DNA from 4 places in the Alteromonas sp. LMIT006 genome. Region 2 is predicted to be linked to each of the others. Evidence: predicted binding sites of a transcription regulator. Region 2 holds the regulator's gene; each other region holds the start of a gene.

Region 1 (7,666 bases), 130 kb from region 2:
GGTTCTGGTGTGATAAGACTTAATGGATAAACCAATTTTACCAATCATTGCGCCCGCTTCCGTCGCAGTTTCCCACAGCGGTTTACCGGTTTCTTGGGCGATGAGCTGAGCAATATCGTCTTTGTGTTCTGTCAGTGCTTCTGCGTAGGCGTTGATGTAATCTAAGCGTTGTTCAACACTTAGCGCTGACCACGCGGCAAACGCTTCTCTGGCTGATGCAACGGCGTGATCAACCTGTTCATTCGTTGCACTCACGCCTTCCCATAAAACCGTGTTCTTGGTTGGATTCAGTGAGGTCATTGGGTGGCCTTCACCGGCCAGCCATTCGCCATTGATAAAATGTGTGTTCATAGGGAGCCTTATTTTTTCTGTCGTTATAGGTGTTTTTTACAAGTAACAAAAGCGCACGGGATCCCCGTTCACAAGTTGCAATGCTGCCAGTGTCTCTGAGCTGACAATGATATGGTCAGGGGTTTCGTTTACCGGTTGCATTACCGCCCTGAAATTAGAGAGTGAGGTATTGCAGATCATGGCTTTGGAAGCATTTGCGTCAAGCTTGCCAGCAATGACGGGCTTAGAAATGGACTCCCGAACCGTTTTAATCTGAGGTAAATCCGCTTCGACCGTTGGCCCTGCATCAAAAATGTCAACATACCCTCGGCATACGAAACCTTCTTTTTGTAATAAATTTAAAGCAGGTTTGGTTTTGTCGTGTACTTTACCAATGACGGCTTGGGCGGCATCAGAGAGCAAATTAACGTAAATTGGGTATTTGGGCATCAACTCAGCAATGAAGACTTTTTTGCCAATCCCGGTAAGATAATCCGCTGTAGGAAAATCGATTGAGAAGAAGTGTTTTTCTAGCCATTCCCAAAACGGCGAGCGACCATTTTCGTCATTAATACCGCGCATCTCTGCGATAACCGTGGTTGAAAACCGCTCAGGGTGCTCAGCCATAAATAAAAAACGTGTTTTGGACAAAAATTTGCCCATGTCTTTGACTCGAGCCGTTTCGCGCAGGAACAACGTGCAGATCTCGCTGACTCCGGTATAGTCATTACAAAAGGTCAATATATCTACGGTATTGTAGATGTTTAACTCACGTGAGGCGTGCACGACTTTACCCATGTGATAGTGATAAAATGGGTCGGTGACGCCAACTTTTGCTTCAATACCCGATGTGCCCAAAATCTCACCGGTGATAGAGTCTTCTAATACAAACAAGTATCCTTCGTCACCGGCAGTGCTAATCTGGGCTGAAAAAGACGTTTGTGACTTTTCGATCTTGTTTTGCAACAAGGTATCATCCACCGGTAATGAGGTGAAACCAATACCAGACTCTTCTGCAATCTGAAGCAACGCGGCAAAGTCCTTTTGCGCAATCGGACGTATGACATTCATAAATATTACGCTTCTGCTGTCTCAGCCGCGACCACTTTGGCAATACCACGCTCAAAACGCACTAAGCCTTCGAGAATGTCTTCGTCAGCAATGACCAGCGAGGGCGCAAAGCGCACTACATTCATCCCTGCGACTAAGCACATTAAGCCTTCATCTGTGGCCGCTACCATGAAGTCACGTGCACGGCCATGATAGTGCTCGTTCATAGCGCAACCGAGTAACATGCCTTTACCACGAATTTCACTAAATACATTGTATTTTGCATTAATGCGTTCTAACTCTTTGCGAAAGAGTGCCTCTTTGGCTTTTACGCCGTCTAATACTTCTTTATTGTTAATTATATCAAGTGCTTTTTCCGCGATCGCACACGCCAGAGGGTTACCACCATAGGTTGATCCGTGTGTGCCCGGTTTAAAACTTGCAGCAATCGCTTTGGTAGTCAGCATTGCACCGATAGGAATTCCGCCACCCAGGGATTTGGCTGTGGTCAAAATATCTGGCGTCACGCCCAAGCCCATATAGGCATAAAGCTCACCGGTTCGACCAACTCCTGATTGGACTTCATCAAAAATTAATAACGCATTGTGTTTATCACATAGCTCGCGCACCCCTTTGACAAACTCAGGTTCAGGACAAATAATCCCACCTTCGCCTTGTAGCGGCTCCATCATAACGGCACAGGTATCATCATCAATTAACGCCGCAAACGCTTCTAAGTCGTTGTATTGAGAATGACTAACGGCGCCAGGTTTTGGGCCGAAACCGTCTGAATACGCAGGCTGTCCGCCCACAGTTACGGTAAAGAAGGTGCGGCCGTGGAAGCCTTGGGTAAAGGCAATGATTTTGTCTTTTTGAGCACCGTGATGGTCAAGTGCCCAGCGTCGAGCAAGTTTTAAGGCAGCTTCATTAGCCTCTGCACCAGAGTTACAAAAGTACACCGCCTCAGAAAATGTCGCATCATTGAGCTTTTTAGCCAATCGCAAGGCCGGTTCATTGGTGTACACATTAGATAAATGCCACAATTTTTCACCCTGTTCGCGCAACACATTGACCAATTCTGGGTGGCAATGACCTAAGACATTCACAGCGATCCCACCTGCAAAATCGATAAATTCTCGACCATCTTGATCCCAGACACGAGAGCCTTGACCTTTTACTGGCACCATCGCGGCAGGGTTGTAATTAGGCACCATCACATCATCAAATGTCGCGCGATTAACTTGCATATTCTTTACCTTTTATTTCGTTTAATGTATCTAAAATACGCCTTTTTCGGCCTGGTGTAAATGCCTTTATCCCTTGTAAAATAAAGGGTTTTGCGGGTTTTGCATAAAGCATGCATAAACTCTGCATAAGTATCCGAACTCAGTTCAAAAAGTGTGCGTAAATATTTAAAAATATTTTTTATCTTTTTTAATCGCGGGTCAAAATGACCAAAAAGCGCATGCTAACTTCGACTAAATTTGTAATAAGAAGTTGTTTAACACGGCATGACCGTGTTCTGTCAGAAGCGACTCAGGATGAAATTGCACGCCGAATAGGCGTTTTGTAGGGGCTTCGATTGCCATGATAACATTGTCATCAGTTGTCGCGGTAACGACAAAACCACTGGGTAAGCGGTTTGGCTCGATGACTAAAGAGTGATATCGGGTGACGGTAAATTGCTCAGGTAGATTGTTGAATAATACGCCACTGGCTGTGCGGATGGTCGATACTTTACCATGCATTGCGTGTGGTGCTCTTATGATATTAGCTCCAAAGGCTTGTGCAATCGCTTGATGTCCCAGACACACGCCCAAAATTGGATAGTGAGTATGGCACTGCTTAATGACTTCTAAACTAATGCCAGCCTCATTCGGAGTGCATGGTCCGGGTGAAATTACAATCGCATCTGGAGCAAGTGCCCCGATTTCATCAAGGGTTATCTCGTTATTTCGTTTGACCACTACTTCGCAACCTAGCTCAACAAAATACCGAGCTAGGTTGTGGGTAAATGAATCGAAGTTATCAATGACTAAGATCATGTTTGGTGTCGTGTGTTATTGGGCAGGAATGAACCCCAGCGCACGATAAGCATCAGCGAGCGTTTTTGCTGCTCGAGCAGAGGCTTTTTCGGCACCCTGATGCATGACTTCTTGCAAATAAGCTTGGTCACTGCGAATTTCTGCAAAGCGGGCTTGAATGGGCTCAAGCATGCTCACAACAGCATCTGCAACATCGCTTTTGAGGTGACCGTACATTTTATCAGTGTACTCAGGAACCAAATCATCAATACTACGACCTGTGGTGCACGATAATAACGACAAAAGATTCGAGACACCGGCTTTGTTCTCAGGATCGAAATAAATGTTCGCTTGCTCATCAGAGTCGGTCACGGCACGCTTGATTTTTTTAGTGATTTTTTTGGGGTCTTCTAATAATCCAATAAAGTTATTAGGATTGTCGTCCGACTTTGACATCTTTTTGGTCGGCTCTTGCAAGCTCATGACTCGAGCACCTGCTTTTGGAATATGAGGCTCAGGTAAAGTAAAGACATCGCCGTATAAATTATTAAAACGCGTGGCAATATCTCGGGTTAATTCAAGGTGCTGTTTTTGGTCTTCACCTACAGGTACTTCATTGGCTTGGTATAACAAGATGTCTGCTGCTTGCAACACGGGATAACTGTATAAGCCGACATTGATGTTGTTTTCGTTTTTAGCAGATTTGTCTTTGAACTGGGTCATGCGATTGAGCTCACCCATTTGCGTGTAGCAGTTTAGCACCCAGGATAATTGTGCGTGTTCAGGGACGTGCGATTGCATGAAAATCGTGCTTTTTTGTGGGTCGATACCGCAGGCCAGGTACAACGCAAGGCCATCCAAACAAGCAGCTGTCAAATCAGCCGGATTTTGACGCACTGTGATCGCATGCAAATCAACAATCATGTACAAGCAATCATGTGTTTCTTGCATGGCAACCCATTGTTTGAGCGCTCCCATGTAGTTGCCAATTGTAAGTTGTCCAGATGGCTGACAGCCACTTAATACCACAGGTTTTGTCATGTTCTATTTCTCTTATGATGTTACAGTGGCAAGTTGCTCGCGCATTTGCGATATCACTTGCTTATAATCTGGTTGATTAAAAATCGCCGAGCCTGCGACAAACATGTCAGCACCTGCAGCAGCCACTTCTGCAATATTGGCAGGGCCAATTCCACCATCGACTTCAATGCGGATGTCCGGATTCACCTGAGCGCACAATGCTTTCACTTGCGCTATTTTGGTCAACGTATGGGGGATGAATTTTTGTCCGCCAAAGCCCGGATTAACCGACATTAATAACACGTAATCCAGTTTGTATAATACGTGTTCTAGAATGTGTAATGGTGTTGCAGGGTTTAACACTAGTCCAGCCTGGCAACCACCAGCCTTAATCAATTCTATACTGCGGTCAATGTGTTGCGACGCTTCAGGGTGAAAGCTGATCATGCTTGCACCGGCTGTAATGAACTGTTCAATTAAACTGTCGACTGGCGATACCATTAAATGCACGTCAATCGGGGCAGTAATGCCATAATTGCGCAATGCCTTACAAATTGGTGCGCCAAAAGTAAGGTTGGGGACATAATGGTTGTCCATTACATCGAAATGCACAACATCCGCACCCGCATTGATGACAGAGGTAACCTCTTCACCAAGACGAGCAAAATCTGCAGACAATATGGAAGGGGCGATTAAGTAGGGTTTCATCTGGCCGGCCTTTTGGATATGGAAAAAAATTTTTAGCATTTTACACGAGATTACCTCTTTATCCCAAATGCAATCTCAGTTTAGGTAAATACAAGTTATGTAACGCTCTTATGGTGATGAGCTAGGATGGGGCGCTATGCTCAATATTGGTGCAATTAAGCCATTTGCGAGTTTAAATAAATGTAAAAATCTATTTATTTTATTGTTTTAGTTCTTATTAAACAACAGCTTACAGAGTTGGCTCGTATTTTGAATAACTTTTCGTAAGGCGAACTTTATTTGCTCAATTCCTCTAAAGCACTGTCGATAAGTGCTAAGAATTTAATTTTACTCAATGGAGAAACACATGAAACTAGCAAAATTAACCGTAATCGGTGCTGCTTTACTATCTACAACGGCTATGGCTGATTGGTCTGCAAATGTTGGCATTGTATCTGACTATCACTTCCGTGGAATCCAGCAAACGGAATCTGCATCAGCCTCTGCGGGTGTTGATTATGAAAATGGTGGTTTTTATGCCGGCGTTTGGACTGCTGAAGTTGAAGATGGTCTGGAAGTCGATTTATACGGTGGGTACGGTTTTGACATCACTGATGGAGTAAGTGGTAGCATCGGCTATACCACCTATCAATACACAGGTGATTTTGATTCTGCTTATAACGAGTTTAACTTTGGTTTAAGCGCAGGTATGTTCAGTCTTGAGTATTCAGTTGGTACATGGGATGGCCCAGTAGGCGCCGAAATGGACGTAGATTATGATTTTGTTGGCCTAACGGTTGCAGGTGAAAACGGTCTGTATGCGACGGCTGGTTTCTTTGGTAAGGACACTGAAGGCGAATACTTTGAATTTGGTTACGGTACATCGGTGGGTGAGTTTGATGTAGGCTTAGGTCTAGTCGTAAGCGGTTCTGACCTAGATGATTCTGAGTCTTTGTACTTGTCTTTGAGTAAATCATTCGACTTATAATTTTTGAACTTATTTGTTTAAAAAGTGTACTAAACGAATGCTAGGTGTTCACGCATCTAGCATTTGTTTTTATAGGAAAGTGGTTTATACTTAATACATATATTCAACTAGGACAGGTTATGGTTATTTCAAATAAAGTAGTAGCCTTTGCGGTTTTCGCGGTTGCAGTAGTAGGCATCGATTCTTACTTGGCACATAGCAAAACCAAGGATTGCTATGCTTTTTTGCAGACCGATTCCATGTTTTCCATAAGTGATGTTCATTCGACATCTTTGGTGTCTAACCCATTAAGTTCAATCACTCGTCCCTCCATACCAGCAGAATTATCTCAAACCGCTCAAAAACAACTCAATCAATGTCTTGCCGCCAAACAAAATGAAGTAAGCTGGTTGGATTGGGTGTTTTCTGATTCTAATTCAGGGACATTTCATTACCTTGATTTGCTCGAATTACTCACACCGAATAATAACAATGATTATTCGTCAGGTGGGGCAAACCGTCCTAATACGCAATAGTTTTTTTGAGAACGATTGTGAAACCAAGTCTTTGGCAAATTATCAAATCCGTTGCGGCAAGTGCCATCGGGGTACAATCCCAGGCTAATTACGAACAAGATGCTAAAGCAAATTCTTTTGTGCCTTATCTCATTGTTGGGGTTATTTTTGTATTGTGTTTCATTGCGACCTTGGTGGTTTGGGTCAAGGCAATGTTAGGTTAGCTTGATTAAGCGCTATAGATCGCAAGCAACTCCCTTACTTTCACCCTACCTTGAGCGAGACGTGAAATTGAGCGATGAACCTGTAAGCGTTTTATCCGAGTGGCTTCCGTGTAAAGTTGCCGGGTTTCTGAAATATCGTGATTGGAAATAACGGTAGTAATACCATCTTGCTGAGCACGTTTAGCGCATTCAACCAGACGCATCTGTTCTGAGTGAGAAAAAGCATTCCCCGCATAAGTAGTAAAATGCGCGGTCACCGTAAGAGGGGTGTACGGCGGATCACAATAAATCACATCACCTTCTTGGGCTTGTGCAAAGACATCAGCAAAATCCCCTTGCATCAACTGAGCCGATTGTAATTTGGCGGACATTTGGTGTAGTTCAGGTTCAGGATAATAAGGTTTTTTATAGCGGCCAAATGGTACGTTATAACCACCTTTGGAGTTATAACGACACAAGCCATTAAAGCCATGACGGTTGAGATACAAAAATAAGCACGCGCGGCGAAATGGTTCACTACACTGATTAAACTCATCTCGTAAGGCATAATAAGACTCTGCGGAATTGTGTTCTGGAGTGAACATATCACTGGTTGCATCGATATAACGAGAAATGTCAGATTTGAGTGCTTGATAAAAACCGACCAAGTCCGCATTCATATCATTGAGTAAGTACGATTCATAACTTGTATTTAAACAAACAGAACCGCCACCGACAAAAGGCTCGATTAAGCGATTAATGCCGCGTTTTGGAAGACAGCGTTGGATCTCTGGAACTAACTTTTTTTTGCCACCTGCCCATTTTAAACATGCGCGGTGTTTGGTTATTCTCATCAGTTACGAGTATTTC
Region 2 (7,666 bases):
GGTTGTCCGCCAAGAAAATACTGAATGGGCTTATCCAAGCCAGTAAAGTGCTTTAATTCCGGCTCCCAGTGAGGGTTGGGCAGAAACCTGGCATCAAACACGTAGTCTGCATCTTTGGGTATGCCATACTTGAACCCGAATGATTCAAAAACCAACACTAAGCGAGTGCTTTTTTTGCCCAAAATCCGCTCTTTGACTATTTCAGCTAAGTCATGCACTGTGAGTTTGTCAGTGTGGATCACCAAATCGGCCCGTTCTTGTATCGGCTCTAATAATAATTTTTCAGATTTAATTGCTTCTTCTAAAGAACGGTTATGGCGTGATAACGGATGCAAGCGTCTGGTTTCGCTATACCTTTTCAACAAGACGTCTTTTGAGGAATCGAGGTAAACAATTGACACATCCCATGCATTCGGTAGATAGTCTAGTATTTCGGCAAGCTCGTTAGATTCTTTGGGTAAGTTACGAACGTCAACACTCACCGCGACCTCATGGTACTCGTTTGTCAAGGTTTGTGTCAGTGCTGGTAATAAGTTTACCGGAATATTATCGACACAATAATACCCTAGATCCTCAAGGGCGCGCAGTGCAATCGATTTGCCCGAGCCTGAACGTCCACTGATAATAATGAGTTTCATATAGGCTCCTAAAGCTCGGGTTATTGCAATGCGTCGATGATTTGCTGTGGAATGGTAGCTGCGCGGATCTGACTGACTATGTGCTCATCATTGAGTTTTGCAGCAATGGCTGCGAGCGTTTGCAAGTGTCCTTCTATTTGCTCTTCGGGTACCAGAAGTGCGAAAAAAATATCGACGGGTTCATTATCTACCGCATCAAAATCCACACCCGGTTGTGTCGTTAAAACGACCGCGATCACTTCTTCAATATTGGCTAGACGACCATGCGGTATGGCAATCCCTTTGCCAATACCAGTTGACCCCATCTTCTCACGACCGACAAGACTTGCCAGTACTTCAGCTTGAGGCACATCTTCTAGCTGACTGGCAACGACTTGAGAAATGGTTTCTAAAATACGTTTCTTGCTTTGACAAGAGACCGCACATAAAGTGCGGTCTATATCGAGTAAATGTTGAATGCTCATGATTAATGACGCTGAAGCTTTTCCTTGTGCTTAATCACTTGACGATCCAGTTTGTCAATTAAACTATCAATCGCCGCATACATATCTTCGTGTTCAGAGGTTGCAAACACCTCACCACCATTGAGGTTCAATTTAGCTTCGGCTTTCTGTCGAATTTTTTCGACATTCAAAATCACTTGTACATTGTTGATATGGTCAAAATGACGCTCGAGTTTCTCAAATTTCGTATCAACATAATCCCGTAGTGAATCAGTAATTTCAACGTGGTGACCAGTCAGGTTTATTTGCATAATTGACTTCCTTTTTGTTTCATTGTTTTTAAACCAAGCTTTTGCGTTGGCTCGAAGATGGGATGTTCAAAGACTCCCGGTACTTTGCAATGGTTCGCCGCGCTACTTTGATACCTTGATCGGCTAACACTTCTGCAATCTTGTTATCGCTGAGCGGTTTCACTGTGTTTTCTGCCGCTACGAGCTTTTTAATTAATGCGCGAATCGCTGTTGATGAGCATTCACCACCGGATTCTGTTGCCACATGGCTAGAAAAGAAATATTTCAATTCAAAAATACCACGAGGCGTATGCATGTACTTTTGTGTAGTGACACGAGAGATAGTGGATTCGTGCATATCTACCATTTCAGCTACATCATTAAGCACCATTGGCTTCATCATCTCTGGACCGTGCTCAAAAAAACCTATTTGCTGTTGCACAATACAGTTTGCGACCTTAAGCAATGTGTCATTGCGAGATTCCAGGCTTTTAATAAACCATTTGGCCTCTTGTATGTGCGATTTGACAAACTGGCTATCTGCGCTATTGCGTGAGTTTTTACTCAATGCTGCATATTGTTGGTTAATATTTAACTTAGGTAAGCTATCAGGGTTAAGTTCGACTAACCAACGTCCGTTCTTTTTGACCACGCTCACATCGGGAATGATGTAAGATGGGGCCTCAGTTTGTATAACACTTCCCGGTCTTGGGTTAAGTGTCTGTAATAACAGCATTACTTCGCGTAGCTCTTGTTCTTTTAGACGCGTTTTGCGCATTAAAGTTCGATAATCTTTTGCTGCAAGCAAATCGCTGTATTCGGTAATAATGTCTTTTGCTTCTGCTAGATATGGTGTGTCTTGGTCAAACTGACGAAGCTGAATCAATAAGCATTCTTGTACATTCCGAGAACCGGAACCCACGGGATCAAACATCTGGACCCGCTTAAGGACACACTCAACTTCATCGAGTTCGACATCCTCAATATCAACAGCTTCAAGAATTTCTTCGGTTGAAGTCGTCAGATAACCGCTGTCATCAATGCTATCTATGATCGCGAACGCTATGGCACGGTCGGTGTCTGAAAAAGGGGTTAAATCTACCTGCCAAAGCAAATGGTCTTGAATATTCTCAGTCGTTTCACCTTGGTAAACACTATCATCGTCACCACCAACCGTGTTTGTCATCGGTGCAGGAGCTGAAGATGCACTGTAGTACTCATCCCAGGTACTGTCTAATGGCAAATCGTCCGATACATTATCGGATTCCAGCGCCTCATGAGATGAAATAGAATCAGCACTAGCGGATTCTTTATCTTGAGATTCGTCGAGTGATTCGGTATTGCTAGAAAAGTCGTCTTCCACTTCTAGTAGTGGATTTGCATCAAGAGCTTCTTGTATTTCTTGTTGTAAATCCAGTGTAGAAAGCTGTAGCAACTTAATCGCCTGCTGCAGTTGCGGCGTCATGGTAAGTTGTTGACTGAATTTTAGTTGCAGTGAGGGTCTCATCTATATCCTTAATCTAACCTAGCAGATAACATCCAAAATACCTGCATGTATTGATTATAGCCTAAATTGTTCCCCTAGGTATACTTCCTTAACTTTTTGATTATCAAGTACTTGCGAAGCTGTACCCGAAGCAATCAATTCCCCTTGGCTGACAATGTAGGCTTTTTCACACACATCAAGTGTTTCACGCACATTGTGATCTGTAATCAGTACACCTAAGCCTTTGTTTTTAAGTTGCTGAATAATGTGTTTGATATCCCCAACAGAAATTGGATCAACACCAGCAAAAGGTTCATCCAACAAAATAAACTTCGGATTGGCCGCCAATGCTCGAGCAATTTCAACACGGCGTCGTTCTCCACCAGATAAGGCCATACCCGCTGAATTGCGAATGTGATTAATATTAAACTCGTCAATTAGTGCGTCAGCTTCTGCTTCTCGCTGCTCTTGCGAGAGTTCTTTACGGGTTTGCAAAATCGCCATGATGTTGTCATAAACGCTTAATTTACGAAATACCGACGCTTCTTGAGGTAAATAACCAATACCCTGCCTAGCGCGTTCATGCATTGGATGATAAGTTAAATCTGTTTGATCTAAGGTAATTTCGCCCTTATCTAATGGCACAATACCGACAATCATATAAAAGGTCGTAGTCTTGCCTGCACCATTAGGCCCTAACAGACCGACTATTTGTCCTGACTCAACCTCTAAAGAAACATCCCGCACCACTTGTCGAGACTTATAAGACTTTGCGAGATGAGTTGCCTTGAGAATTGCCATAGTGTTTATTGCTCTTCTTTTTGTGGTGTTTTTTCAGCTTGAAAAACCGCTTTAACTCGACCTGAATCCCCATCGGTCCCAGAGGCGATTAATTGCTCATTGAGCATGTCAAAAATAATATTTTCTCCCGAAACCGTACTGGAATCCTGAGCTAACTGAGCACTTCCTGACAAGTTGATTTTTTTATCTTTTCGAGTATATCTAATTTCATTTCCCGATGCTTTAACGAGACTGCCATCCTGAGAGCGTTGCTCAAATGAGGCTGGGGTTCCTGTTGCGATAAACAGTTCGTTACCATCTCCCGCACTGGCATCGATCCGGACTTCATCTGCAGTAATTTTCAATGAACCTTGCGTAATCACGACGTTCTCTTTGTAGACCGCTACATCATTTAAGCCATCCACAAACTGCGTGACCGATTTGATTGTGATAGGTTGAGCAAAATCGCTTTGTTCCGCGTGCAAAACGCAACTCATAAAAACGGCAAAAATTAATATTAAACGCATGTTCATCTCGTTGACTTATTGGGTTGGTTTAAACTCAGTATGAGTATGTTCAAGTAATGCAAAGCGTTTTTGTGCTAAATTAGCATCTAAACCATTGCTGTGCATGGAAAATTCTTTACCACGCAACACTATCGCCGAGTTAGAACTCAACGCTTTGGTATCTAAATTCATCTCTATATATTCTGCACTAATTTGCTGAATAAAGTCTGTCTCATTTTGACTTTGGATGACAATATTATTTTCAAGTAGCATACGATTATCATCGTACAAGGTGCCCTCTTGCGCACTGATAATGTATTGGCTGCCATCTGCCAAAAAGATCGTATATCGCGGTTGGGTGAAGACCATAAAGCCCAATTCGGCGTAATGTTCCATTCTCTTAGCATTGATTTCGTGACTTATTAGGCCTGCTTCATTAAAGCGTTGCGAAAATAATTCTTCAGCTAAGTAGGTCGGGGTCAACAGAGAAGGTTGATTTTCATTGGTCTGTTGCTTGTTTGAATTCACAGAAATGGGCAAGTTATAAACAATAATAACCAGAATGAACAGGACAAAAATTGAAAAACCAACTCGATTCATCAAACACTCGCACTGTGAATATGATTCAATTGCCCATGAGCTTGTAATAGAGTATCAGTGACCTCGCGTACTGCGCCTTGACCACCCTTAGTCATGGTTATCCATTGAGCTTGTTGTTTTACCAAAGGGTGCCCATCGGCAACACTTATGCATAAATTCGACTCAGTAAACATACCAATATCAGGCATATCATCACCCATGCTTGCTACGTTTGCGCTTGTCAAACCTAGAGTATCTTTCAACGAGGCAAGTGCTTGCGCTTTGTCTTCGCATCCTTGAATAATGTGTTTCACACCTAGAGCACTCATTCTGTTATGCACTAAAGAGGAAGCGCGTCCAGTGATGATGGCAACCTCTACCCCTATGCTTTGTAGTGATTTCACGCCATAGCCATCACGGGTATGAAAAGCTTTGAGCTCTTCCCCCTGATTACCTAAATAAATTCGACCGTCAGAAAAGATCCCATCGACGTCAAAAGCAATCAGCTTGATCTGAGTTAATTTAGTCGCGACGTCATGAGACAAGTTGGTGTAAAGAGTTTGCACGTTAAACGACCCCTGCCTTGAGAAGCATGTGCATATTAAATGCACCGACAATGTTGTGTTCCTGATCGACAACTAATAAGGCCGTTATTTGCTTTTGTTGCATGATATTTAAGGCGTCTACGGCAAGCATTTCTGGTGAAACTGTAATCGGATTAGCTGTCATTACGTTTTCGACTACGCTGCGATGTATATCGATTTTTTGATCCAAGACACGGCGCAAATCACCGTCTGTAAAAATTCCCTTTAAGCGTTCATCAGCAACCACGCCAGTCATTCCTAAGCCTTTTCTACTAATTTCTAGTAAGGCCTCAGTAATCAAAGTATCCGTGTTTACACTTGGTATTTCTTCTCCACGCAACATGATATCACTGCAGCGTAGCAATAATTTTCGACCAAGAGAACCTCCAGGATGTGACAAGGCAAAATCTTCAGAGGTAAATCCTTTAGCATCTAGCAACGCAATGGCCAATGCATCTCCAAGTACCAAGGTAACGGTTGTTGAAGTCGTTGGTGCCAGGCCAAGAGAACACGCTTCAGCTGGCACCGGAATGGTGAGTACTAACTCAGCGTGTTGAGCAAGAGTTGATTCAGCTTGCTGAGTTATAGCAATGTAGGGAATATTGAGTCTTTTGAGAACAGGTAATAATCCGAGTAACTCTTGTGTTTCGCCCGAATTAGAAATGGCGATCACCACATCGTTGGCGCTTAGCATTCCTAAATCACCATGATTCGCTTCACCAGGGTGAACAAAAAACGCTGGAGTACCAGTACTGGCAAGCGTTGCTGCGATCTTCGAACCGATGTGTCCAGACTTACCCATGCCCGAGACAACGACTTTGCCCTGACAATCTTTTAGTAACTGACAAGCCGCAACAAAGGTTTCGTCTAAGACCTTAGGTAACTCAGCAAGCCCTTTCGCTTCGGTTGCGATGACTTGCTTGGCAGATTGAATAAAGTGATGCTCAGACATAATTTTCCCTTGTTCCTAATTCGGCTTATGCTGCTTATTATGCGAACAACAGGACTTGATATGCAATAAAACAAGCAAACAAAATCGCTCCTTCAAAGCGATTGATGCGTCTAGTACCGACAAAATTAAAACTAAAAATAAGTAAAACAACGGTCAAACTCAACATGACCAACAAATCTCTACCTGCTGCATTTGGGTCAAACATACCAGGCGCAAAGACCGCCGGCATGCCCAGCACCGCGAGTAAATTGAAAATATTTGAGCCAATAATATTACCCATGGCTAAGTCATCTTCTCCTTTGAGAACTCCAGCCACACATGCAGCGAGTTCTGGCAAGCTGGTACCAATCGCGATGATCGTTAAACCAATAACCAAATCACTAATACCTAAGTATTTGGCGATGAAGACGGCAGATTCGACCAAAAAATGAGCGGATAAAGGTAACATAACCAAACCGACAATCACCCACATGACGGCTATAGACGTATTAACGTCAGAGGGTATTTCGGTTTCATTTTCGCTCACAAGTGGATCGTTTTTGTCTACTTTCATTGACAACACGCCCATACCAATAAGTACTAAGCCAAACATGACTAACAAAATGACACCTTCGTAAAAGGCAAACACACCATCATGTAAAAACCAGGCCGCCACCAAACACACAAAAAATAACACTGGAAATTCACGTTTTAAGGTGCCAGAAGAAACGAGTAAAGGCTTGATTAAAGCCGTGATCCCCAAAACTAAGGATATATTGGTGATATTTGAGCCTATCGCATTACCAATCGCGGTATTCGGGGAACCGCCTACTGAAGCGGTTGCCGACACGACAATCTCTGGTGCGGAGGACCCCATGGCCACAATAGTTAACCCAATCATCATAGGTGAAACACCCAGATTTTTGGCTAGCGCTGAGGCCCCGTGGACAAAGCGATCAGCACTCCAACTAAGCACTAGAAGACCGGCGATAAAAATCCCAATTTGTATTAACACGCGAGCAAAATCCTTGAATAAAATGTATTAATGGTGAACATTTTGTCTAAATCAACGGTCTATGAACCATATGAATGTATAATAACGTAAAATACACTCGGTTGGCGATTTATCTTAGACAAACCTTGTAACTTTTAAGATTTGCCCCATGTACCTGTCTTGTCGCATAATATAGACAAACATAACAGCAATGCACACCTCCAATTAAGGTTAAGGAACCACCTGTATTCATGAGTAACTCATCTACACTAGTGTCCGTTGAAAACTTGCGTTTTTTACGTGGTAATCGCGTTATTTACGACGGTATTAACCTCACTATTGAAAAAGGTAAAATTACCGCGATAATGGGTCCCAGCGGAATAGGCAAAACCACCTTAATGAAATTAATTGGTGGGCAACTCAAACCAGACAGTG
Region 3 (7,666 bases), 450 kb from region 2:
CTCGTTTTGGGCGATTGCCAAAGAGCGCATTCGCAAACGAGCGGGACGCAAGGATTTTCAACGCGGGTATTATGAAGTTCATAAAAACGGGCATCTGCATGTATCGGCGTTAAAAGGACAAGGTTCGGGGATTTTATCTGGGATCAGTCGAGCCAACTGCTTGCTGTTACTTGAATCTGACCGAGAGGACATTATGCCCGGTGAACAAGTACAGATTTCGTTATTTCACCCGGCAGTACAGGGCTAATGGAGAAGAACGAAGTCTTATGTGACTCTGAAATACTGCGATATTCGCGTCAGATCATGCTGCCATCGTTTGATCTCGAAGGGCAAGAGCGACTGTTACAAGCACATATATTAATTGTTGGCTTAGGCGGACTAGGCTGCACCGTTGCACAGTTTTTGGCGACCTCAGGTGTGGGCCAGTTGACGTTGCAAGATTTGGATGACGTTGAAGCGAGTAACTTACCCAGACAAATTTTGCATCAGCCCGATTCGGTTGGACAAGCTAAAGTAGATTCTGCCAAAAATACGCTCAAGGCGCTCGCGCCAAGTTGTCACATCAAGGCTATGCATATGCCATTTGTTTCTGGGCACGACGTGAAAGAGTATGATTGTGTGGTGGATTGCACTGATAATTTGGTGACGCGCAACGCGATCAACGCAGCTTGTTATCAAGCGCAGGTGCCATTGGTGTGTGGCGCGGTCATCCGTTATGAAGGGCAATTAGGTACTTTTTTTACCCGTGATGATTCGGCGTGTTATGCCTGTATATCGAGCCACTTTCGTGCACCAGAGATGAGTTGCAGTGAAGCCGGTGTCTTATCTCCAATGGTTGGGATCATCGGCTCGATGCAAGCTACGGAGGCGCTCAAGATCATCAGTCAATGTGCTATACCACTACACAATCAATGGTTGTTATTTGATGGGGCGACCATGCAAAGTCGCATTTTTGATATATCACACCACCCTGATTGTCAGGTGTGCTCGAAGTGACACGCTTTAATTTTTAGGTGCCGCATTCAGAGCCTCTTGCCACTGTTTTGGGGTATTGGTATTGAGCCAAATGCTAGGGTCTAAAACTGGTAAAATCATTGCCTTGGCCCAGCGACAAAAATCCCCGAGACGATACTGACCTTTGCTTTGCTGTGGTTGGGTGAGTCTTGATTCTAATTCGGACAGTACGGCAATTTGCATCGGCAACCAGATAGGTAAAGGTTGCTGATCAAAATGCACGACATGGTGTGACGACTGACCTGCTTTTATCAGCTCTAACAAAGGCTCAGTGGTCATTAGCGGCTGATCGATTGGAATACATAATAGGGCATCTGTGCGGTGCTGTAATGCTTTCATCACCGTATGCAAGCCTGATAGCGGACCGCACTTGGGATAGTCGTCACCTATCACCTCATAGGGGGTGTGGTGTGACACATTGGCATTGATCACAATATCTTGAATAGGCAGTGCTTGTAATAATTCACAGCCAAAGGCCAACATGGATTGTCCGTTGCGCTGTAAGGTCGCCTTATCCTGTCCCATGCGTTGGCTTAAACCGCCCGCTAATATAACGCCTGTAATGTGCATCTGTGCTCCCTAATTTGACTTAATACCTTTTCTTGCTAGCCACCGAGCATGGCGAGATGTTTGGTTGCACCCACTTGTTGTTCGTGTAACTGGTGGGCTTTTGCTTTAGTGAGCAGTTGTTGTCTGAGCCAATGTTGCAACAGCATTTGTTGTGAATCGTCTTGCAACAGGTGTCTCAGAGAATGTCCTTCATCCGCAAACAAACAGGGATGCATGGCGCCACGCGAAGTAACTCGTAAGCGATTACAACTTGCACAAAAATCTTTGCTATATGGCATGATAAAGCCGATGGATCCCACGTAATCTGGATGCGTCAGGGTCAGGGCTGGCCCCGTTGTGTCGGATTTGGCTTGCAGTGACCAGCCACGTGCTTGTAAACGCCGATAAAAATGCTCTGCATTAACATGGTTCTCATGAAAATATTTTGTATTGTCGCCGGTTTGCATCAGTTCGATAAAACGCAAAGAAACCGGCGTTGTTTTGATCCATTGCAAAAACTGATGCCACTGACCTAAATTATATTGAGCCAACATGACGGTGTTCACTTTACAGGGTATGCCCAACGCAATGGCTTTTTGTAATCCATCCATGACGCGTGTAAATTGACGAGAGCCGGTAATGAGCTGAAACTGCTCTGGTATGAGACTATCAATGCTGACGTTGAGTTGGGTCAATCCGGCACGTTGCCAAGTTTCGATATTGCGTTTTAGGTTAAAGCCGTTGGTGGTTAAGGCGATTTCTTTTATCCCTGGAGTCTGCGCGATGACTTCTATGATCTTTGTCAGATCTTTGCGTAATCCCGGCTCTCCACCTGTGATACGAATTTTACTGACGCCTTCAGCAGCTAAAGCACTCACCAAACGCTTTATCTCGGCCACACTTAAATCAGCTTGCTGTGCACAACCATTGCCCTGGACTTTATTATCACTGCAGTCGTAGCCATCCGGTAAGCAGTAATTGCATTTAAAATTACATACATCGGTGATTGATAATCGCACGTAAGCAAATTTGCGCTGATAGCCATCAACAAGCATAAAGGGCTTCTTAAATAAGGTTGTTCGTATTCATCTGATTGGCCTTTCAATAACCATACCAATGTAGTAAAGCCATATAAAACAATAAGATAATTAAGCACAATATGAATTTTTTTAGTGTATTTACAAGAAATGACCTAATAGAGTGCATTCAATGAAAAATCTGCTCCATTTTGTTTCAATCTGCACGAAAACCAACAATATATTTTGTAAACACATTGTTTAATATCAATAAAATCAATGAATTGCCTTATTGGTATGATACTTGATTTATTAAGACACCCTATTTTATTTAATCAGACAGGATGCCTAATGAGTCAACCCACATGCGTACTGGTATGCGCCGAAGATGAGCTGAGTTTGACCCAATTATCTGAAGCATTAACCACTTCACCTTATCGCGTAAAAACCTTTGCAGGAGCCAGTGCTGAGATGTTAAAGGCAATACAGATAGAATCGCCAGACGCTTTGATGATTGCTTCGGATACTGACCTGGGCAGTGCATTAGATGCTTTGCACATCTTACGTGAGTTACACCCTATTCCTGTGGTGATATTTGCACGACAATACAACGCCGTGCTGATGGAAAAGCTTATCGCGCTTGATATCAGCGCCTATGTGACAGGCGATGCCGAATGGCACCGCGCACCTGATGTGTTAGCCACCGCCATCGCTCGGTTTGATCACGCTCAAAGCTTGCACAAGGAACTTGCAGATACGAAGGCCGCTCTAGCGTCGCGAAAATTTGTTGAGCAAGCCAAAGCCATTTTAATTGAGCAAAGAGGGATGATTGAAGCAGAGGCGTACAAAACCATTCGGAAGATGGCCATGGATAAGGGACAAAAGATGGAAGAAGTAGCCAAAACCATCATCGACATGTCGCACCTTTGGCTCAATCAATCTAAGCGTTTGGGTTAACCCATGAAGACGCACTTTAAGCAATCGGTAGAATGCACCACATGTCCTTATTGTGGCGTTGGCTGCGGGGTCGATGCAACCGTCATAAATGACAAAATTACGGCCGTTAAAGGCACGCAACACCATCCTGCTAATCATGGCAAACTGTGTGTGAAAGGCACGCATCTGGCCGATACTGTGGGTAGAGACGGCCGATTATTAAATGCGGTTGTCGATGGCGAACCAGTTTCGAACGAACTTGCGAGCGCTGCGGTTGCTGAGCGATTTAATCAAATCATTCAAGAGCACGGTCCAGATGCTGTGGCCTTTTATGTCTCTGGGCAAATCCTGACAGAAGACTATTATGTCGCCAATAAGCTGATGAAAGGATACATAGGCTCAGCTAACATCGATACCAATTCTCGTTTGTGTATGTCATCTGCCGTGGCCGCCTATAAGCGCAGTTTTGGCAGTGATACGGTGCCTACATGCTATGAAGATATCGATCTCACACAAATGCTGGTGCTCGTGGGCTCAAACGCCGCGTGGACGCATCCGATCTTGTTCCAGCGCATGCAACAAGCCAAGGCGAACAATCCTTCTTTCAAAATTGTCATTATCGATCCTCGCGAGAGCGCCACGTGTGACATCGCTGATTTGCATCTCCCGATCAAGCCAGGTAGTGACATTGCCTTATTTAATGGTTTGCTGAATTTTATAATTGAAAATGGTGCTGTGGATGATGTGTTTGTTGCGCATCACACCGAGCAGTTCACGCAGGCTGCAGTGTCTGCCTCAGCTTACTCACTGGCCGAAGTCAGTGCGATATGTGGAGTCAGTCAAAAGGCGATAAGACAATTTTATCTATGGTTTGTGGAAGCTCCAAGTGCATTGTCTTTTTACTCCCAAGGCGTTAATCAGTCCGTACAAGGCGTGGACAAATGCAATGCCATTATCAATTGCCACCTTGCGATAGGGCAAATCGGCAAGCCCGGTGCGGGGCCTTTCTCAATCACTGGCCAGCCCAACGCGATGGGGGGACGAGAGGTCGGCGGACTCGCAAATATGCTCGCCGCACATATGAATATCGAGACCAAGCAACATCGAGATTGGGTACAGGATTTTTGGCAATCTCCGACTATGTGTCACACCTCGGGATTAAAAGCGGTGGATTTGTTCGAAGCCATCGGCTCAGGACGAGTCAAAGCCGTATGGATTATGGCAACCAACCCTGTGGTGAGTCTGCCCAATCGCAACGCCATCGAACAGGCTTTGGCCTCATGTGAATGCGTGGTGGTGTCTGAGTGTTTTACCCAAAACGATACTCTAGCATACGCCGATATTATATTGCCTGCGTCTACCTGGGGTGAAAAAAACGGCACAGTGACCAATTCAGAACGATGTATTTCGCGTCAACGCGGATTGATTGCACCTCCTGGTCAGGCCCAACACGATTGGCAATGGCTGACTCAGGTTGCACAAGCGATGGGCTTTACCGAAGGATTTAATTATACCCACCCGCACGGCATTTTTGTTGAACATGCTCGCTTATCTGGGTGGTGTAATGGAGATGATTATCCACGTAGGGATTTTGATATTTCAGGTTTGGCTGAGCTAACTCGAGCTCAGTATGATGCCTTAGCGCCCATTCAATGGCCAGTGAATCAAGAGCATCCCTATGGCACACAACGCATGTTTGCCGATAAGCGTTTTTTTACCGAGACTGGCAAAGCCAGATTCATCCCAGTGACGTTGCAACAACATCAAGAACCAGCAGATAAGGCATATCCTTGGATCTTAAATAGTGGTCGGTATCGCGACCAATGGCATACGATGACCCGCACTGGCCGAAGTGCCACACTAGCGGCGAATCAAACTGAGCCAATGCTTGCATTAGCACCTAAAGATATTGCTGAGTTAGGGTTAGTCGAAGGCGATTTGGCAGAGGTTAAGAGCCCTTATGGGAAGATATTAATGCCATTTACCGAGGCCAAAGGACAACGAGAAGGAACGTGTTTTGCTCCGATCCACTGGACAGCACAAACGGCGCCGAGTGCCAATGTGGCGCGTTGCTATAGCCCTCGAAAAGATGCGATCTCTGGGCAACCCGACAGCAAATATGTCAGGGTGAGCATTGCGCCAGTCACTCCCACTCAGCATTGGCAAATATTCTCACGCCATGAAATCAGTTTAGATTTGCCTTATTGGGCAAAATTGCCAGTTGCGGAGTCGGGTATTGGCTATGTCGCTGTATCAATCGAGGCGGTCGAACCGGTGTCTTTTATGAATACTTTATCGAGCGATGGCGAATGGGTGCATCTATCAAATCAGCCCAAGGGTCAGTTTAGTGCCGTGTTGCTCAAAGACGGACAGATCCAAATGATGGTATTTGGGCAACCCAATAAAGAACTTGTGCCATGGCCATGGCTCTCCTCGTTAGGGCAAGCAGGGATATCAGCAAAAGAGGCAATAGGAGTTTTATTGTTGCGCGATGTGCCGCTGGAATTCAGTCAGGGTCAAACCATTTGTTCCTGTTTTAAAGTGGGCGAAAACACCATCACCTCGCATCTATCACAACACCCCAATGCCACCTTAGAAGACTTGGGCAAAGCGCTACAATGCGGTACCAACTGTGGCTCGTGCCGTCCTGAGCTCAAACAAATTATTGAACGTGTACAGGCACCTAAAGTCAGCCTTGAACACATTATCCACACCACAAACACTTTGGTATAACGTATGAATCCCTTTACTCAATACATCAAAATCATCGGCCGTGGGCAACGCGCGGGACGTTATCTGACGATGCAAGAGGCGCACGATGCTTATGCATTACTGCTCTCGGGACAGGCCACACAGGCTCAAGGGGGCGCGTTTTTGATGTTATTACGAATGCGAGAGGAGAGTGAGACTGAACTCGCTGGATTTGTGTCCGCGGCTCGGGCAATGGTGAGTCCAAAACTCAGCTGTCTAGAGGTGTCGTTAGATTTGGGAGGTTATGCGGGTAAAAGGCGTCACCTGCCATGGTATTTACTGGCGGTATGGTGTTTGGCGCAAAATGGCTATCGAATATTTTTGCATGGTCATACTGAATCAGCATCACAGCGCTTGTATGTTGAGTCAGTATTGGCGCAGTTGGGCTTGCCGATTGCTAATAATGCGATGGAAGCACAACGCCAGCTTGATGTCAGTGGATTTTGTTATATGCCTTTGGGAACGATATTGCCCGAACTGTGTGAGGTCATCAGCATGCGCGATGAGTTAGGTTTGCGCTCAAGTGCTAATACGATTGCGCGGATGCTGAACCCTTGTCAGGCGCCCGTTAGTTTTCATGGGGTACATCACCGACACTTTGATGCACGGCATGTAGCGACGGCCCAACTTCTCAATGATGCTCATGTGGCGTGTATTCGTGGCGAAGGTGGTGAGCCGGAAGTCAATCCTGAGCGGGTGACGGAACTGCATCAGTTTTGTGCTGGAAAAATCACTCAAACCGATGTGCCAGAAACGCTAAGTCAATGGCAAATCAAGCCACGACACATGGAGGTAGAGAGCCTACTAGATGTGTGGCAGGGTGAAGAGAGCAATCTCTATGGCAATGCCGCGGTACTTGCAACTTTGGCTCAGTATCTCATGTGTCTACACAACCTTGAATTTGATGAAGCGGCGTTGCGGGCTAAGGCCATGTGGCATGCGCGTCAACGCCATTTAGTCGGCTGTCACCCAACGAGTACCTTGCGCGGTGATTTCTTTTTTCCAGAACGGCGCGCTTGATTTGAGCGTGTCCATGATCCATTGGCACGCGGCAAACGCGTCTTGTCTATGAGGGCTTGAGACTCCGACAAACACGATTTGATCGGCTAAGCGCAACTCACCGACGCGATGCACAATAGTAATGTGATTAACTGCAAACCGCTCAACCGCGGTTTCAGCCAGTTCATGTAGCACTGCCTCAGTCATGCCAGGGTAATGTTCTAGCGCCATCGCTTTGATATCGTGCCCTTGATTGAACTCCCTGACTCGGCCAACAAAGGTCACAATCGCTCCGTCTTGAATATTGTCTTGAGTGAGTTGTTGATACAAAGCTAAAGTATCAAAATCTTTTTGTTGCACGGCAATATTGAGCATTTAACCTCCTGTTACGGGTGGAAAAA
Region 4 (7,666 bases), 160 kb from region 2:
ACGGATACCCATAGTGTATTTGAGAGCGAACCATACCGCCAAGCTGGTTGCAAAGACCCAACCAAAGATGGTTAATGCACCGACGATTTGACCAAGGAACGTCACTTCGCCGTTAGTGAATGGAACTAGTAATAGACCAAGAAGACCCACGACTCCGTGCACAGAGATTGCACCCACTGGATCATCGATTTTTAACTTATCAAGCGTGATGATTGAGAATACCACTAACACACCACCAATGGCACCAAATAAGGTAGCAAGAGCAGGTGTCGGTGTAGAAGGCTCTGCGGTAATCGCAACAAGGCCTGCCAACGCACCATTAAGCGCCATGGTTAAGTCTGCTTTACCAAATAAGATTCGAGCGACCAGTAACGCTGCCACAGCACCACCGGCAGCTGCCATGTTGGTGTTCATGAAGACCACTGCAACGGCATTAGCACTTTCAACTGTCGCGGTAGCCAAAACAGAACCACCGTTAAAGCCAAACCAACCCATCCACAAGATGAAGGTACCTAATGTCGCAAGAGGCAAGTTACAACCTGGGATTGCGTTGACTTTACCGTCTTTGGTGTATTTGCCTTTACGAGCACCAAGCACTAACACGCCTGCTAGAGCTGCTGCAGCACCAGCCATGTGTACAATACCTGAGCCTGCAAAGTCTGAGAAACCCAATTCGCCAAGGTTATACATGCCAAATACATCAGCGCCGTTCCACGTCCATGAACCTTCCATAGGATAAATAAATCCTGTCATGACCACGGTAAACGCTAAGAAGGCCCAGAGCTTCATACGCTCAGCAACCGCACCAGACACGATAGACATGGCAGTTGCCACGAATACGACCTGGAAGAAGAAGTCCGCAGATGGTGCATAAGTAGCAGGATCTTCTAACACGCCCGTTGCGCCATCGCCGACGATGCCGTCTAATAAGATGCCCGCGCTGCCATACATAATGTAGTAACCGCAAATCATATACATGATACAAGCGATCGCGTATAGCGAGATGTTTTTGGTGAGGATTTCAGTGGTGTTTTTGGCGCGTACAAGACCCGCTTCTAACATCGCAAAGCCTGCCGCCATCCACATGACGAATGCACCGCAGATCAAAAAATAGAACGTATCTAAGGCATAGCCTAATTCAAATGTTACTTCCATGACTATCTCCTTATAAAGCGTCGTCGTTTTCTTCGCCAGTACGGATCCGCACCGCTTGTTCTAAATCGTAGACAAAGATTTTACCGTCGCCGATTTTGCCTGTCTTAGCCGCATCAGCAATGGCTTCCACCAAGCGTTCTACTTGGTCGTCTTTGATCGCAATTTCGAGTTTTACTTTTGGTAAAAAATCCACTTGGTATTCGGCGCCACGATATAATTCGGTATGACCTTTTTGACGACCGAATCCTTTTACTTCGGTGACGGTCAAACCGTCAATGCCGATCTCTGAGATGGCTTCGCGTACATCATCAAGCTTAAATGGCTTAACGATAGCAGTTACGAGTTTCATGTAGTTCTCCTGAATCAATATTATTTATCATAGTTAGTATTCCAACATTTGTGCCAACTTTAAAAAACATTATATTTCAGTGGCTTAACTTTATTTTCACATGGAATGCATGGTATTTATGCACCATATTTTTTCAATGAATTTTGATTTGCACTTTTTTGGTGCTCGATTTTGGTGCGTTCGCAATGACAACCAAACGTGGCGATTAATAAGTCACATTGAACCTTTTGCCTTTTCGTGTTTCTATACACGCATGCGCCAAGAACTTGCTGATTTTTCTATAATAAACACTGATATATTGCCCGAACCATCTGGCCATAATGCTTCACGTATGCTCTTGAAACCCAAGGTATCATCAGTGGGCTGGTTCGTGTTGGGTTCGCTTGTCACTCATCTCATTATCATGGCTGGGTTTGCACAACAACACTGGTCTGTCCCTGTCGATGTAAGGGGTGACCAACCTCGTATACAAGCACAACTGGTCGAAATCCCTTTACCTCCAAAGGTCTCCACCGAGCTCCCCAAAAAAAACGTCAATCCCGTGACATCCAAACCAATACCCGAACCAGTTATCGAGCCTGCGGTCAACAAAGCCATTGAACCCGAAATGGGTCAACCACAGGAAACGCTTGTCCCGCCACCTTCACCAACTTCACCAGAATCATTACCTGCAGAAACGTTCAGTACCGCTATGACGCCCTATCCAGTAGTTGACGTACCGAAACTTGATTTTCGTACCCAAACACCCATCGTCCTGCAAGAATCGTTCAAAACGAATACTTTGTTATCTAGTACCTCAATATTGCCTAAAGCGACCCGTGACTACTTGCAAAATAATCAAGCATCTGAATTTGCTGAGCTCAGCTTTAATGCATCCGGGCAGTATCAAATTGATTTGATATCACCTGAATTATTCAAAGCGCCAGAGCCTCTGACCAAAGAAGCGCTTGCGATGAAAATCATTATGCAAAGTAAAATCGATATTGATTGCGCCAGTGCACTCAACCAAGCTTTGGTCATGAATAGCGCGTTCACGGTAGGAGCTTTATTATGTGAGGACAAAGGGGATGTGAATTCTTTTATCGAACAGCGTCTTGCTGAAAAACGCCCTCAACCGCCGGTTATTGGCAGTGCGAAATTAAAAGCGTTAGCGGCATCAGCTCCCACATCGCCCAAACAAACGCCAGGGTAGCTCACGATGAGTTGTCTACATCCAACGATTTCGGAGCAGTTTGACATCGACCTACCCACCAAATAACCGCTCCCACAAGGATTTGCGTTTTGGCTTAGTGGGCGCTTTTGGTTGGGCTTTGCGTTCACTGCGCCCTGAACAGCCTTCAACCACATCCGATAGACCAGAAGATACCGCAGGCAAAGAGAGATTATCACGGCATCCACCGGTGCGTTGCGTGCCGGTTTCTGGATTAAAATGGGCTATTTCTAACCCTGGTGGGAAACGTCTCGATAAGGATTTGGGCGTCATCGTACGTTGCCAATCAATATACACGCGTAACGCGCCACTGCTACCAGACAAGCCAGTTTGCGCATTACTGTCTGAGCCCATCCAAATACTGGCAACTAAATTACGATCAAACCCCGCAAACCAACTGTCGCGATAATCATTAGTGGTGCCTGTTTTGCCAGCCATATTAATGTTTGGAAATATTTTCCCCAAGGCACGAGCGGTACCGTCTCGAGTGACCTTATGCAGCCCGTAATTAAGCACATAAGCAACATCTGAAGGAATGCGTTGCTCACCATATTCTGACCGGCGCCAGAGAAGCTGCTGCTGCGCATCCAGAATGCCTGTCACAGTATGTAAGGGCTTCAACACGCCATCATTGGCGATGGTTTGATACATCTGATTGACCTGATAAGGCGTGAGATTAACTGCCCCCAAGGTAATTGCTGGCAACTCAGGGATCGGCTCATCTACCCCTAAGTTTTGCAAACTTTGCACCACAACATCCAGCCCCATGTCTAAGGCGAGGTTCACTGCAGGCAAGTTATACGATTGCGTTAATGAGTCGAGCATATTGACTGCGCCGCGATATTCTTTATCTGCATTTTGCGGTTGCCACACTTGGCCATCGTCTAAAGTCACTGTCACTGGTTCATCGCGCAATATTGTTGCCAAGCGATAAGTATCAGCTTGTTCCAACGCAGCGACATAGATGGCGGGCTTGACCAAACTGCCGATAGAGCGTTCCATATCCAGGGCACGATTAAAGCCGTCATTGGTGACATCGCGATCCCCAACAATCACGCGTATGCCACCGGTTGCACTATCACTGACCACCATTGCTGCTTGCAAATCGTCAATCTTGCGTGCATTGGCAACTTGTGTGACGCGCTCTGCTAATGCCTGCTCAGCTCGTCTTTGCGCATTGATATCTAACGTAGTAAAAACGCGAATGCCAGAGTCTCGTAACGATGGGTCCGCCAAGATAGTGGTTAATTCTCGTCTGAGTTTGGCCATAAAAGACGGATGCTTGCCACTGGCGAGACTCGCACCGGAAGCAATATTGAGAGGGCTCTCAATCGCATTGAGATAAGTCGGTTTATCGATGACATCTTGCTCAAATAAAATTTTGAGTACTAAATCACGGCGTTCCAGTGCACGTTCTGGATAGCGGCGAGGATTGTAGTACGAAGGGCCTTTGAGAATGCCAACTAAGGTTGCAATTTCAGGTAAGTTTAATTCATTTAACGGCCTATCAAAATAAAAATGCGAGCCTAAGCCAAAGCCATGTACCGCTTTTCCGCCATTTTGCCCGACAAACACCTCATTGAGGTAGGCCAGTAATATCTCATCTTTATCGTAACGCGCATCAATCACGATGGACATTAGGGCTTCTTTGATTTTGCGAGTATAGGACTGTTCACGAGTCAGGTAGAGATTTTTGATCAGTTGTTGCGTGAGGGTCGAACCGCCCTGAACTTTTCGCCCCGCTGCAATATTAGCGAATAACGCACGAGCTATCGCGATGGGATTGACCCCAAAGTGCGAATAAAAATTGCGATCTTCCACCATCACCAAGGTATCCACCAGATAAGGTGGTAAATCGTCTTGCCGCAATAACATACGATCTTCGCGATTACCCGACAAAAGTCGAGTCACTAGCCAGGGTTCTAAACGAGTTAATTCCACTGCCTCGGATTCACCCGTCATGGCATCAGTGAGCAATAACCGGGCGATGCGACCAGCGCGCCATGATATATCAAGTTGCGTCGCTGGAACGGCGCCATCCAAAAAGTGAAATGCGCGTCGTTGAACGGTTAGCGAACTTTTTGACAGTGAATACTCGCCAACCTTTGAAGCATTATTTTGCTTACGGTATCCAAGCAATTCTAATTCATCAATCACTTCTTGAGGCGTGATTTCTTGGTTGAGAGAAAGCGTCAATGGTCGGGCATAGACCTGCACCGGCACTTGCCACTTATAGCCCGAAAAATGCGGCCGCAACTGCGCATCAAGATAAAACAAATACGCCAAAAGTAATGTGAAGCCGACTAGAGCGAACTTCCACCAATACTGTTTACACCACTGCCAAAATGCTTGCATTAAAAACGTCTTACCTTAAGATAATTGCATCATAGACTAACCCCTCATAGGTTAGCACATTCTACCACTCTAGTCGTAGCAATATGGACAAGTTAAAAGACACTCAATACTATAAAGCAATAGTCGAAGAATTAACCAAGCAAGGAAGTCAAATGGGTCAGTCTGAGCACGAAGAGATCTTACAAAGCATCAACAAATACGCGCAAGTCTTTAATGCCATGGTCAAAGATACGTTATTAAAGCAGAGCCAAGAGGGCCAATCCATGGAAAACATGAAAGGCATGTTTGATCCGAATAAGCTGGTTTCTTTGTTATCTGACCAAGTTGAAATTGATTCAGCCAAACTGCTTCAGTCGCAAATGCGTTTTATGGAACAACAAACAGCGCTTTGGCAGCAAGCGTCGATGGCCTTTATGGGCGAGCAATTTAATCCCATCATTAATGAAACCAAAGGCGACAATCGGTTTAAACATGATGAGTGGAGCAATAACCCTGCCTTTAATTATATGAAGCAAGCGTATTTGCTCAATTCACAAATGCTCGAAAACGTAGTGGATGCCTTGCATTTTAAAGACGACAAAACCGCAGAGCAAGTCAAGTTCTACACACGTCAATACATTAGCTCGGTCTCCCCGACTAACTATGTCTTGACCAATCCTGAAGTTTGCGAAGAAATCCTCAAATCCAACGGCGAGAGTATTCTCAAAGGCATGCAAAACTTCATGGCGGATTTGGAGCAAAGTCCGCTTGAGGCCTTCAAAATCACGCAAACTGATCCCAATGCGTTCACAGTTGGCGAAAATCTTGCAACCACTGAAGGTCAGGTGATCTTCAAGAATGAACTGATTGAACTGATTCATTACACGCCCAAAACTGAAAAAACGTTCAAAAACCCGATTCTATTTACGCCGCCGTTTATCAACAAATATTATGTGCTTGATCTAGATTACAAAAAATCCATGGTGCGTTCGTTATTAGAAGCGGGCTATGAAGTCTTTATGATTAGCTGGGTCAACCCCGATGCAAGCTTAGCTGAGGTGGATTTTGCTGGGTATATGAAACTTGGCCCTCTCGCCGCACTTGATGTGGTGTGTGATGTGACCAAAGCACCCAAAGTAAACTTAACCGGCTTTTGTGTGGGTGGCACATTAAGTTCAGTCACGGCGGCCTATCTCAGAGCCAAAGGCGATGAGCGCCTTGGTTCATTAACTTTATTCACCACGCTATTGGATTTTTCTGAGCCGGGCGAGGTGGGTAACTATCTTTCTGAAGACATGCTCAATATGCTTGAGCAAAGCACGGAAGTAAAAGGGATTTTCGATGGCCGAATTTTGGGTCTGTCGTTTAGCTTGTTGCGAGAAAACTCCCTGTTTTGGTCGTTCTTTATCAAGAACTATTTGCAAGGCAAAGATCCTGCGCCATTTGACATTTTATACTGGAACTCAGATTCCACCAATTTAACCGCTGCGTGTTACAAGCAATATCTACGCACCACTTATTGGGGCAACAAACTCATCGAACCCAACGCCTTTGAAATCGACGGTATTGGCATTGATTTGGGCAAAATCGATATTCCAGTGTATTCCATTGCCACGATTGCCGACCACATCGTATTGTGGAAAGCGGCTTACAAATCCGCTCAGAACCTTGGTGGTGATGTACGCTTTGTATTGGCCGGATCAGGCCACTTGGCCGGGGTGATTAACCCGATTGAAGGGGGTAAATACCCGCATTGGCTCAACTCTGATATGCCTGAAAGTGCCGATGAATGGTTGGCAAATGCCGAAGAGTACCCTGGCTCTTGGTGGACGGATTGGCATCAATGGCTAGCCAAAAAATCCGGAAATCAAACCAAAGCCTTAGTGCCAGGGAATACCAAACAATACCCTGCTCTGTATCCTGCACCCGGTCAATATGTCTTAAAACGCTTAGGCTAATATTATTTATAGCGCCACATTGATGTGGCGCTTTTTCTTTGTCATATCCATCAAAATACAGTAACCTGTTGCTTCATATTCAGCTCAACGCACGGAATGGTCAGTGATCACAATTAAAAAATACCCCAATCGTCGCCTCTACGACACCAGTCAATCTAAGTACATCAACTTAGAAGACATCAAAACCATGATCAAAGCACGTGACGAGTTCCAAATTGTTGATTCCAAAACCCAAGACGTGATCACCAAAAGCGTTTTACTGCAAATCATCAGTGAATCTGAGTCGAATCAAGCCCAGTCATTGTTGACCGACAAATTATTACAACAACTGATCCGGTACTACGATAATCAAGACATGCAACCGCTTTTGCGTCAATATCTAGAGCAGTCATTAGTCAGCTTCATGGAACAACAAGACAAGATCCAAAGTATGATGAATACCATGGTCAATGCCACGCCATTAGGCATGTTCCAAAAAATGTTTGATCCAAGCAACAATCCTTGGCAACCCAACAAGTCCAAAGATGAGTAAGTGTCCATGCCACTGGCAGTTATGAGCATCTCGTCATTCTTTGTGCGTTCGCAACACAACTAATACAAAACTTACTACTTAAGTCGTATGCCAGATTACCATTCCACACTTCATAAAATAAAAAAATT

Evidence for each region. The regulator sigma-54, encoded in region 2, starts transcription at its own class of promoters, with help from an activator protein. The targets are predictions, from matches to a motif close to GTTGGCACGNNNNTNGNNT.
Region 1: NLG07_RS01560 (TorF family putative porin) is a predicted target of sigma-54. The motif match lies at 5,369-5,387, and genes of this name have one in related genera.
Region 3: NLG07_RS03015 (ANTAR domain-containing response regulator) is a predicted target of sigma-54. The motif match lies at 2,871-2,889, and genes of this name have one in related genera.
Region 4: glnK (P-II family nitrogen regulator) is a predicted target of sigma-54. The motif match lies at 1,544-1,562, and genes of this name have one in related genera.

Annotation. Positions count from the first base shown of each region.
Region 1 covers NZ_CP101291.1:324,411-332,076, reverse strand. The annotation lists gene astD (succinylglutamate-semialdehyde dehydrogenase) at 1-351, opposite strand, end outside; gene astA (arginine N-succinyltransferase) at 388-1,401, opposite strand; gene NLG07_RS01580 (aspartate aminotransferase family protein) at 1,407-2,627, opposite strand; gene NLG07_RS01575 (aminodeoxychorismate/anthranilate synthase component II) at 2,859-3,425, opposite strand; gene trpS (tryptophan--tRNA ligase) at 3,441-4,445, opposite strand; gene rpe (ribulose-phosphate 3-epimerase) at 4,458-5,132, opposite strand; gene NLG07_RS01560 (TorF family putative porin) at 5,479-6,099, shown strand; gene NLG07_RS01555 (hypothetical protein) at 6,219-6,614, shown strand; gene NLG07_RS01550 (DUF2970 domain-containing protein) at 6,632-6,817, shown strand; gene NLG07_RS01545 (Dam family site-specific DNA-(adenine-N6)-methyltransferase) at 6,823-7,650, opposite strand; gene NLG07_RS01540 (SPOR domain-containing protein) at 7,553-7,666, opposite strand, start outside.
Region 2 covers NZ_CP101291.1:189,789-197,454, forward strand. The annotation lists gene rapZ (RNase adapter RapZ) at 1-638, opposite strand, end outside; gene ptsN (PTS IIA-like nitrogen regulatory protein PtsN) at 659-1,102, opposite strand; gene hpf (ribosome hibernation promoting factor) at 1,105-1,392, opposite strand; gene NLG07_RS00885 (RNA polymerase factor sigma-54) at 1,421-2,878, opposite strand; gene lptB (LPS export ABC transporter ATP-binding protein) at 2,933-3,658, opposite strand; gene lptA (lipopolysaccharide transport periplasmic protein LptA) at 3,664-4,164, opposite strand; gene lptC (LPS export ABC transporter periplasmic protein LptC) at 4,180-4,743, opposite strand; gene kdsC (3-deoxy-manno-octulosonate-8-phosphatase KdsC) at 4,743-5,288, opposite strand; gene NLG07_RS00910 (KpsF/GutQ family sugar-phosphate isomerase) at 5,290-6,258, opposite strand; gene NLG07_RS00915 (calcium/sodium antiporter) at 6,296-7,252, opposite strand; gene NLG07_RS00920 (ATP-binding cassette domain-containing protein) at 7,483-7,666, shown strand, end outside.
Region 3 covers NZ_CP101291.1:638,914-646,579, reverse strand. The annotation lists gene glp (gephyrin-like molybdotransferase Glp) at 1-247, shown strand, start outside; gene NLG07_RS03030 (molybdopterin-synthase adenylyltransferase MoeB) at 247-996, shown strand; gene NLG07_RS03025 (molybdenum cofactor guanylyltransferase) at 1,003-1,584, opposite strand; gene moaA (GTP 3',8-cyclase MoaA) at 1,620-2,618, opposite strand; gene NLG07_RS03015 (ANTAR domain-containing response regulator) at 2,931-3,536, shown strand; gene NLG07_RS03010 (nitrate reductase) at 3,540-6,248, shown strand; gene NLG07_RS03005 (glycosyl transferase family protein) at 6,252-7,286, shown strand; gene NLG07_RS03000 (molybdenum cofactor biosynthesis protein MoaE) at 7,221-7,640, opposite strand; gene moaD (molybdopterin converting factor subunit 1) at 7,641-7,666, opposite strand, start outside.
Region 4 covers NZ_CP101291.1:354,203-361,868, forward strand. The annotation lists gene NLG07_RS01670 (ammonium transporter) at 1-1,155, opposite strand, end outside; gene glnK (P-II family nitrogen regulator) at 1,166-1,504, opposite strand; gene NLG07_RS01680 (hypothetical protein) at 1,623-2,696, shown strand; gene mrcB (penicillin-binding protein 1B) at 2,748-5,069, opposite strand; gene NLG07_RS01690 (alpha/beta hydrolase) at 5,153-7,006, shown strand; gene phaR (polyhydroxyalkanoate synthesis repressor PhaR) at 7,110-7,538, shown strand.